4 regions of the Halomonas sp. R57-5 genome follow, and region 4 is predicted to be linked to each of the others. Evidence: predicted binding sites of a transcription regulator. Region 4 holds the regulator's gene; each other region holds the start of a gene.
What was found. The regulator LexA, encoded in region 4, represses DNA repair genes until DNA is damaged. The targets are predictions, from matches to a motif close to TACTGTNTANNTANACAGTA.
Positions count from the first base shown of each region.

Region 1 (2,204 bases), 280 kb from region 4:
GGCGGTGCGCCGGGGCATACCGGTGGCCTCGATCAACGCAGGCACGCTGGCAGCACCTTGTTCGATCAAATGGGCGACGTATAAACGGCGGTAAAAACTTGATTTGGTTTTGCTAAGAGCGGGCATTGGGCTTCCTTTTCAGCTAATTGTTGCATATGCCGCTTAGCTTAAATGAATAAATCCTGCTGCGCTCGTGGCGGGCGAAAATCCCGTGTATTCAAGCCCTGCTCGGTGCGATCCTGCATGTTCCACTGGCGGCTGGCACGGGCAAAGCGCTGGGCGATTAAATCCGCAAATACCCCTTCACCGCGAAAGCGCTTACCAAACTTGGCATCGTACGCCTTACCGCCACGGCACTGACGTATTAGGCTCATCACTTTCGCAGCGCGCTCTGGGTAGTGTGCTTCTAACCACGCTTCAAAAAGCGGCGCCACTTCATAGGGTAAGCGCAGTAGCATCCAGGCGGCAGTGCGCGCCCCTGCACGGCTGGCAGCTTCCAAAAGGTTTTCGATTTCATGATCCGTCAGTCCCGGAATAACTGGCGAAATCAGCGTACCTACGGGAATGCCCGCGGTATTCAGTTCCCGAATGGCTCGTAAGCGCGCCTGGGGAGATGCCGCCCGCGGCTCTAATGTGCGTTTCAAGTTGGCATCCAGGCTAGTCAAACTAACAAATACGCGCACCAGCCGGTGCTCAGCCATTTCGGCCAGGAGTTCTAAATCGCGCAGCACTAAGGTGCTTTTGGTCACTAGCGTTACCGGGTGGCGACACTTCAGTAGCAGCTCAAGTAACTGCCGAGTGGTTTGATGTTTGGCTTCAAGCGGTTGGTAGCAGTCGGTGTTGCCGGAAAGGTTGATGGGGCGGCACACATAGTTGGGATGACAAAGCTCTTCAGTTAACCGCTCCACTAAACCGCTGCGGGCAATCAATTTGGTTTCAAAATCCAACCCCGGCGACAAATCCCAGTAGGCGTGGGAGGGGCGGGCATAGCAGTAAACGCAGCCGTGCTCACAGCCACGATACGGGTTTAGTGATCGATCAAAGGGTAAATCCGGCGATTTGTTCCAGGAGAGTGCGCTTTTGCTGACTTCCTCACGTACTTCGGTGGCGATAGTGGTGGATGTTTCCTCCCGCCACCAACCGTCGTCTTCCGCATTGCTTTGGGTGGGCGCAAAACGGTTATGCGGATCGTACGTTGCCCCGCGACCTTTACGCACGGCTGACGCATGAGACGCTTGTTCGGGAGTCGTCATTGGCCACCTCACCTCTAAATGCTATTGATGTATGCATATGGTTATATATACAGTATATGGCGTTTATAAAAAGACGCAAGCAGAGGGGTAGGAGCTTAAATGCTAAATTCGGGGGATGAACAGACGCTCCGTTATTTCATACTCTTAACTAGGGCCTGTTGGCGTTTCACTCACGGCCACGCTGGCGCCCATATTGAAAGAGGCGATATGACCTATGGAGCTGCAACCACATTTTGAGCTGATGGCATCCTATAACCAGTGGATGAACACCAAGGTATACGATGCTGCCAGCAGGCTGACGACCGCTGAGCTTAGCGAAGAGCGTGGCGCTTTCTTCGGTTCGATTTTTGGCACGCTAAATCATGTTGTGGTCGCCGATACCATTTGGCTTAAGCGGTTTGCAGCGCATCCCGCGTCTAGCGCAAGAACGCTTGCGGTAATAGTCGACCTCCCTACGCCACAGCGGCTTGATGAATTGATGTTTGATGACTTGGAAGGCCTGAAAGCGCATCGCCGATGGCTTGATACTGTAATTATTAACTGGGTGGGCGCGCTAACTGATGACGATTTGAGTACCACGCTGAGTTATCACAACACAAAAGGAGTGGCCTCAAAACGACGCTACTCAAGCCTGATTCTCCACTTCTTCAATCACCAAACCCACCATCGCGGACAGGTATCTACTTTATTCTACCAAGCCGGGGTGGACATTGGTGTCACCGATCTGCTGGCGCTGATTCCGGACGAAGCATCAATATGATGTTTAACCACCTTATATGGTGGAAAACGGTGAAGGGAGAAAGGCCATGCATATTAGATATATGTATACTGAAGATCATTGATAGCGGTCACTTACATTGAAAGGTTTCACATTAATTAAGACGGTTGCGAGCACTAGATGATCAAGCTAGAAAAACTTGATGCAGCGGATGTGGCTGAAGTGCGCAACAT
Region 1 is NZ_LN813019.1:2,147,957-2,150,160, forward strand. Features, by position in the region: gene HALO_RS09820 (winged helix-turn-helix domain-containing protein) at 1-126, opposite strand, end outside; gene HALO_RS09825 (PA0069 family radical SAM protein) at 168-1,253, opposite strand; gene HALO_RS09830 (DinB family protein) at 1,468-2,013, shown strand; gene HALO_RS09835 (GNAT family N-acetyltransferase) at 2,152-2,204, shown strand, end outside.
Region 1: a site for LexA is predicted at 1,289-1,308, ahead of HALO_RS09825 (PA0069 family radical SAM protein). Genes of this name have one in related genera too.

Region 2 (2,204 bases), 1.8 Mb from region 4:
ATCTGCGTTTCTATTTCGAGCATAATCTCCGGGTGCTCTTCCAGGTAAAGCGCTGAGTTGGCTTTACCCTGACCGATTTTCTTACCTTTATAGCTGTACCAGGCACCGGCTTTATCAACCAGATTGCACTGCACACCCAGGTCGATGACCTCACCGGCATGGTAGATACCCTTGCCGTAAAGAATCTGGAATTCAGCCTGACGGAATGGTGGTGCTACCTTGTTTTTGACTACTTTCACGCGGGTTTCGTTACCGGTGACTTCATCACCCACTTTCACCGAGCCGGTACGACGAATATCCAGACGCACGCTGGCATAGAACTTCAGCGCGTTACCACCAGTGGTGGTTTCGGGGCTACCGAACATAACGCCGATCTTCATGCGGATCTGGTTGATGAAGATCACCAGGCAATTGGCGTTTTTGATATTACCGGTGATTTTACGCAGTGCCTGAGACATCAAKCGCGCCTGTAGGCCAACGTGGGAATCACCCATTTCGCCTTCGATTTCAGCGCGCGGCGTTAGAGCTGCGACCGAGTCGATAACAATCACGTCAACACCGCCGGAGCGTACCAGCATGTCGGTAATTTCCAGCGCCTGCTCGCCAGTGTCCGGCTGGGAAATCAGTAGATCATCCAGGTTGACGCCCAGCTTTTCTGCGTAGCTGGGGTCAAGCGCATGCTCGGCATCCACGAAGGCACACACTTTGCCTTGCTTTTGCGCTTGCGCAATCACCGAAAGGGTCAGTGTCGTTTTACCCGAGGACTCCGGACCAAAAATTTCTGCCACTCGGCCAAACGGCAGCCCGCCGATGCCAAGTGCGATATCAAGACCCAATGAACCGGTGGAAACCGACGGCATGACGACACGCGGCGCGTCGCCGAGACGCATAACGGTGCCCTTGCCGAACTGACGGTCAATTTGGGTGAGTGCAGCGTTTAGCGCTTTAGTGCGGTTGTCATCCTGAGCCATTCAGAGATTCCTCATAACAAGCTGTATAATTAGCCAGTAGTATGCCAAAGATTACGCCGTAAACAAATCCTTGATCGCGCTTTCTCTCATCTATTTTCATAAGGGCCTTTTTTCGTAAGGACCTTTTGCTTACGACGGGTTTGTCTTGCTCGCCTTCTCGCGCTCATTCAGGCGCGCCACCAGCCCTACCAAGGCCTGACGTACGGCCTGCTCGCGCACCGACTGGCGGTCACCAGGGAAGTGGAAACATTCGGCCTCCTGGGCAGCGGTATCTCCCCAGGCCAACCAAACCGTCCCCACGGGTTTCTCAGCACTGCCGCCATCCGGCCCGGCCACGCCGCTAACGGCAACGGCCAAGCCCGCGCCACTTTCACGKCAGGCGCCCGCCACCATGGCATTAACCACCGCTTTACTTACCGCACCATGTTCGGCGAGCGTGGCCTCAGGCACCCCTAATAAGCGCGTCTTGGCGCCATTCGCGTAGGTGACATAGCCCGTCGTAAAATAAGCAGAACTCCCCGCCACCCCGGTAATGGCACTGGCAATACCGCCCCCGGTGCATGATTCAGCAGCAGTCACTTCCACATCCAACTGCTTACAAAGCCGCCCCAGCCGCTGAGCCAACAGGTTTAAATCAAGGTTTTTCAGGCTAGTTTCGCTGGGCACTATCGTCGCTCCTTCAAGTAAGTCGTCTGTTCAGCGTAGAATACTGCGTTTAGCTTGCTTAAAGAAATTGCCAATGCCGTAAGCCGAGATGGCTTACGCCACGCTCAATCAGGACGCCCATGTCACAGGCCATTCCCCCCAACACGCCAATGATCACCCAGTATTTAAAGATCAAACGCGAGCACCCCGAGGTGCTGCTGTTTTACCGCATGGGTGATTTTTACGAACTGTTTTTCGACGACGCCAAGCGCGCCGCCGCGCTGCTGGATATTACCCTTACCCAGCGCGGCCAGTCGGGGGGTAAGCCGATCCCCATGGCGGGTGTACCCTACCACAGCGCTGAAGGCTATCTAGCCCGCCTGGTCGCTGGCGGCGAGTCGGTGGCCATCTGCGAACAGATTGGCGACCCCGCTACCAGCAAGGGCCCCGTTGATCGTCAGGTGGTGCGGATCGTCACCCCCGGCACGCTCCACGATGAAGCGCTGCTTGATGCCCGCCGCGACAACGTACTGGTGTCAGTCTCCCCCGGTAAAGAGAGCTGGGGGCTTGCCTGGCTAGAGCTCTCCA
Region 2 is NZ_LN813019.1:4,198,567-4,200,770, forward strand. Features, by position in the region: gene recA (recombinase RecA) at 1-971, opposite strand, end outside; gene HALO_RS19095 (CinA family protein) at 1,101-1,640, opposite strand; gene mutS (DNA mismatch repair protein MutS) at 1,757-2,204, shown strand, end outside.
Region 2: a site for LexA is predicted at 991-1,010, ahead of recA (recombinase RecA). Genes of this name have one in related genera too.

Region 3 (2,204 bases), 2.4 Mb from region 4:
GGACTCATTGAGGCATACTGTAAATACCACATTGAAGCACTACGAAGCATTACAGTGAGCAGATAGGCAGAAACGGTCGTTTAAAACGATCGTATATTGGCGTACTGTTGACTACCTGCTGGCTGAGCACCCAAGGAGCTGAACGTGAGTCGCGCCCTGTTCGATGAAATGAGACGCCGCATGGAGCACTTTCGACGCTCCGAGCAAAAAGTGGCGCGGTTTGTACTGCGCAACCCAGAAGAGGTTATCCACATGCGTATTGTGGATTTAGCCACCGAAGCCACCGTGAGCGAACCCACCGTGGTGCGCTTTTGCCGTGCACTGGGGTGCAATGGCTTTCAGGACTTCAAGTTACAGCTGGCGCAAATGCTGGCCAGCGGCAGTCAGTTCGCGCAGTTTTCCATGAATGATAGCGACTCGGTCGCTGAGKTTTCCCACAGTATTTTTGACTCGACCGTGGGCACGCTGCTCTCAGTGCGCGACCGGCTTGATAACGACGCCCTGGGCCGTGCAGTTAACGCCCTGGCGATGGCCAACCGGGTCGAGTTCTATGGCTTTGGGGCTTCCGGTGCCGTGGCCTTTGATGCCCAGCACAAGTTTTTCCGCCTGCAGATCTCCACTTCTGCCTACGCCGACCCACATATGCAGAATATGTCGGCAGTGACGTTGAATGATGGCGACGTGGTGGTGGCAATTTCACAAACAGGCCGTACCAAAGCGTTAGTCGCCAGTGTGCGCCTGGCTCGTGAAGCGGGCGCGACAGTCATTGGCCTGTGCCCCAGCGGCTCGCCGCTCGCCGAAGAGGTTAGCCTGCCGCTGTATATCGATGTCCATGAAGACACCGAGATTTACACCCCGCTTAGCTCGCGGATTGCCCATCTAGTGTTGATTGACGTACTTGCCGTCGGCGTGGCCAAAACCCGCGGGCCGAAACTCGCCGAACAGCTCAAAGCGGTTAAAAAGAGCCTTAATACGCTGCGCTTTCCTGAAGAATAATTAGCTTCTTAGCGCTGCCATAGCTATAAGCCTCGGTGCCGAGGACAGGCTTACGCGAGGGCGCTGTAAACCCGTCCTTGGGCGCTACTTTTGCCATCCATGGCAAAAGACCCTCGCTTCAGCCTGCCCTCGTCCCCTGTTAGAAAGTTTTTAAAGGTAGCAGTTGCGAATAACTGCAATCACTACACCTGTATACACAGCCAGTTCGCTGGCTGTGCTAGACTAGCCGCCTATTTTTTGATCCGGCAGCGGCTATTATGGACGACGTCACGGCGATTCTCGATCAGCTCAACTCCGCCCAGCGCGAAGCAGTGAGCGCCCCTCAAGGTAATCTGTTGGTGCTCGCAGGCGCAGGCTCCGGTAAAACCCGCGTGCTGGTGCATCGCATCGCCTGGCTGATGCAGGCCGAAGGGTTGTCTCCCTACGCTCTGCTGGCGGTTACCTTTACCAACAAAGCCGCCAAAGAGATGCGCACCCGCCTTGAGGCACTGCTTAGCATCTCGATGCGCCATGTGTGGGTAGGCACCTTTCACTCCATCGCCCACCGCCTGCTGCGCACCCACTGGCAGGATGCCAAGCTGCCGCAACACTTCCAGATTATCGATTCTGACGATCAGCTACGCCTGGTCAAACGGCTGCTGAAAGATTACTCCATCGACGACGAACGCTACCCGCCGCGCCAAGTGCAGCACTTTATTTCCGGCTGTAAAGAAGAGGGACTGCGTCCGCATCAGGTCAATGTGGATGGCGATGCCTACATGGGCCAGATGGTCGAGCTCTACGAACGCTACCAGCTCACCTGCGAGCGGGGCGGACTGGTCGATTTCGGCGAGCTGCTGTTGAGAAGCCTGGAGCTACTGCGCGATAACCCCGCGCTGCTGAAACACTATCAGGAGCGCTTTGGTCACGTACTGGTGGATGAGTTTCAGGATACCAACACCCTGCAGTATGCATGGCTAAAACTGCTGACCGGCATGCAGACGCCGATGACGGCAGTAGGCGATGATGACCAGTCGATCTACGGCTGGCGCGGCGCCAAAGTGGAGAATATCAGCCGCTTTGAGCAGGAGTTTCCGCAAACCCATACCGTGCGGCTTGAGCAGAACTATCGCTCCACCAGCGCGATTCTTGAAGCTGCCAATACGCTGATCAGCCACAACAGCGAGCGGATGGGTAAAAACCTCTGGACCGACGGCATCGAAGGCGAA
Region 3 is NZ_LN813019.1:55,469-57,672, reverse strand. Features, by position in the region: gene hexR (transcriptional regulator HexR) at 145-996, shown strand; gene uvrD (DNA helicase II) at 1,254-2,204, shown strand, end outside.
Region 3: a site for LexA is predicted at 1,183-1,202, ahead of uvrD (DNA helicase II). Genes of this name have one in related genera too.

Region 4 (2,204 bases):
GCTGCTCACCTGGCTACTCTCGTTAGCAGTGATCGCGTGGGCACTTTGGGGGCGGCCCTGGCAGGTGTTAATAGCGGATACCGCGCTTCAGCACCGCTGGCTGGGCGCCACGCTGGCGGTGATGCTGATGTGGCAGCTGCGTGCGCAGGCGGTTGATTGGCTAACGCTGCACCTTGTTTTCACGGTTTTAATGACACTCGTTTTTAAAGCGCCATTGGCGCTGATTAGCAACGTGCTGATTAATATCGCCATGGTGGTAATTGGGCGCAATGAATGGCTGCTGCTGGGGGCAAACGTGCTGGTTACCGGTGTCGTCCCGGCGGCCGTCATTGGCACGGTATGGCGGCTGGTAGATCGCCGCCTGCCGGATAACCTGATGGTGTTTTTGTTTGCCTGCGGCTTTTTTGGTGCGGCGCTGGCAACGCTGGGAGGAGGGCTGGCAGCGGTGCTGCTGATCATCGTTGCGGGGACTGACCCTGAGGCGATTTATCTCGCCCAGGAGTATGCGCGCTTCTTACCGCTGTTAATGCCTTCAGAGGCGTTTATCACCGGCATGCTGCTGAGTATTCTGCTGGTTTATCACCCCCATTGGGTGGCCACCTTCAATGACCACCGCTATATCGATCTGCAGTAGGGATGGCCAGGGCGGCGACTAGCCGAGTGCCTGGCCGTTGCCGCCACGAATCACACCAACGCCGACGCCTTCGATATCGAGCGACTGGGAGCGCAGGTCGATTTCAATGGGCGCAAAGTCAGGGTTCTCGGCAAATAGCGTCACTTGGTGGCCCTGGCGCTTGAAGCGTTTAACCGTTACTTCATCCTCTAGGCGTGCCACTACAATCTGGCCATCGCGTACCCGGTCGGTACGGTGAACTGCCAATAAATCCCCTTCCAAAATGCCAATATCCTTCATCGAAAGGCCGCGCACGCGCAGCAGGTAGTCGGCTTTGGGGGTAAAGTACTCGGCTGGTAGCGGGCAGTAACGGTCAATATGTTCAGCGGCCAAAATGGGGCTGCCTGCGGCCACTTCACCGATCACGGGTAGGCCCGTTGGCAGCGTTTCAACGTTGGCTGCGGGTAAGGCGGTGGCAGCACTCTCCATGACTTCTTGCGGTTCCTGGTTGGGCAGGCGGATACCGCGAGAAGTGTTGCGAATAATGCGAATAACGCCTTTGCGTTCCAGCGCGCGCAGGTGCTCTTCGGCCGCGTTGGGGGAGCGGAAGCCAAGCGCCTTGGCAATTTCGGCGCGGGTAGGAGGGTAGCCAAATTCGCCCATCGTTTTAACGATAAAATCGAACACGTGCTGTTGGCGAGCGGTTAGCGGACGCGACATACCAGACTCCATAAATAGTGAATAGACAGTAACAAATTAAATGGCAACTTAATCAATCAGTGGTTAAGTATACAGTATGTTCCTCTGTCCAGTATATGCCTTGTCAGTGGCTATCTTCGATGTCTATGCAATTTTTCTAATCGTTTGAAACTAAGCTTCTGCTTATTTAACGGGCTGTATTTTGTTAATAAATCAAGCGTTGAGACCGCCATGGTTATGGCATAGTATTTTGCTATGTTTTAAACACCTGTTTCCCTGGAGAGCGACATGGCTCAATCTGATACGGTGACCCGTATACTCGATACTGCCGAGGTGCTGTTTGCAGAGCGGGGTTTTGCCGAAACTTCGCTGCGCAACATCACTAGCAAAGCGCGCGTCAATTTAGCCGCTGTGAATTACCATTTTGGCTCCAAAAAAGCCTTGATTCAGGCCGTCTTTGCCCGCTATTTGGACCCCTTCACCCAGCGTTTTCACACCGCCCTTGATGAGCTGGAAGGACAGCATGCTGGGCGGGTTATTGAGCTTGAAACCCTGCTCGAAACCATGGCAACCACCGTTCTTGCAGTGCCCGCTGAACGCAATAGTTTAAAAGTGTTTATGCGCTTGCTCGGCCTTGCCTACAGCCAGGCACAGGGGCATCTTAGGCGCTATATCCAGCAAGAGTATGGCGATGTGTTTACCCGCTTCACCGAGCTGGTGCGACAAGCCACGCCGGACCTACCTGACGCGGAGCGCTTTTGGCGGCTACACTTTATGCTTGGCACGGTAATATTTACCCTGTCCGGCCTTGATGCACTGCGTGATATCGCTGAAAAAGATTATCACGAACAGGTTTCAGTACGTGATTTAGTCAAGCGATTGCTGCCGGTCG
Region 4 is NZ_LN813019.1:2,423,038-2,425,241, forward strand. Features, by position in the region: gene HALO_RS11150 (energy-coupling factor ABC transporter permease) at 1-634, shown strand, start outside; gene lexA (transcriptional repressor LexA) at 653-1,333, opposite strand; gene HALO_RS11160 (TetR/AcrR family transcriptional regulator) at 1,601-2,204, shown strand, end outside.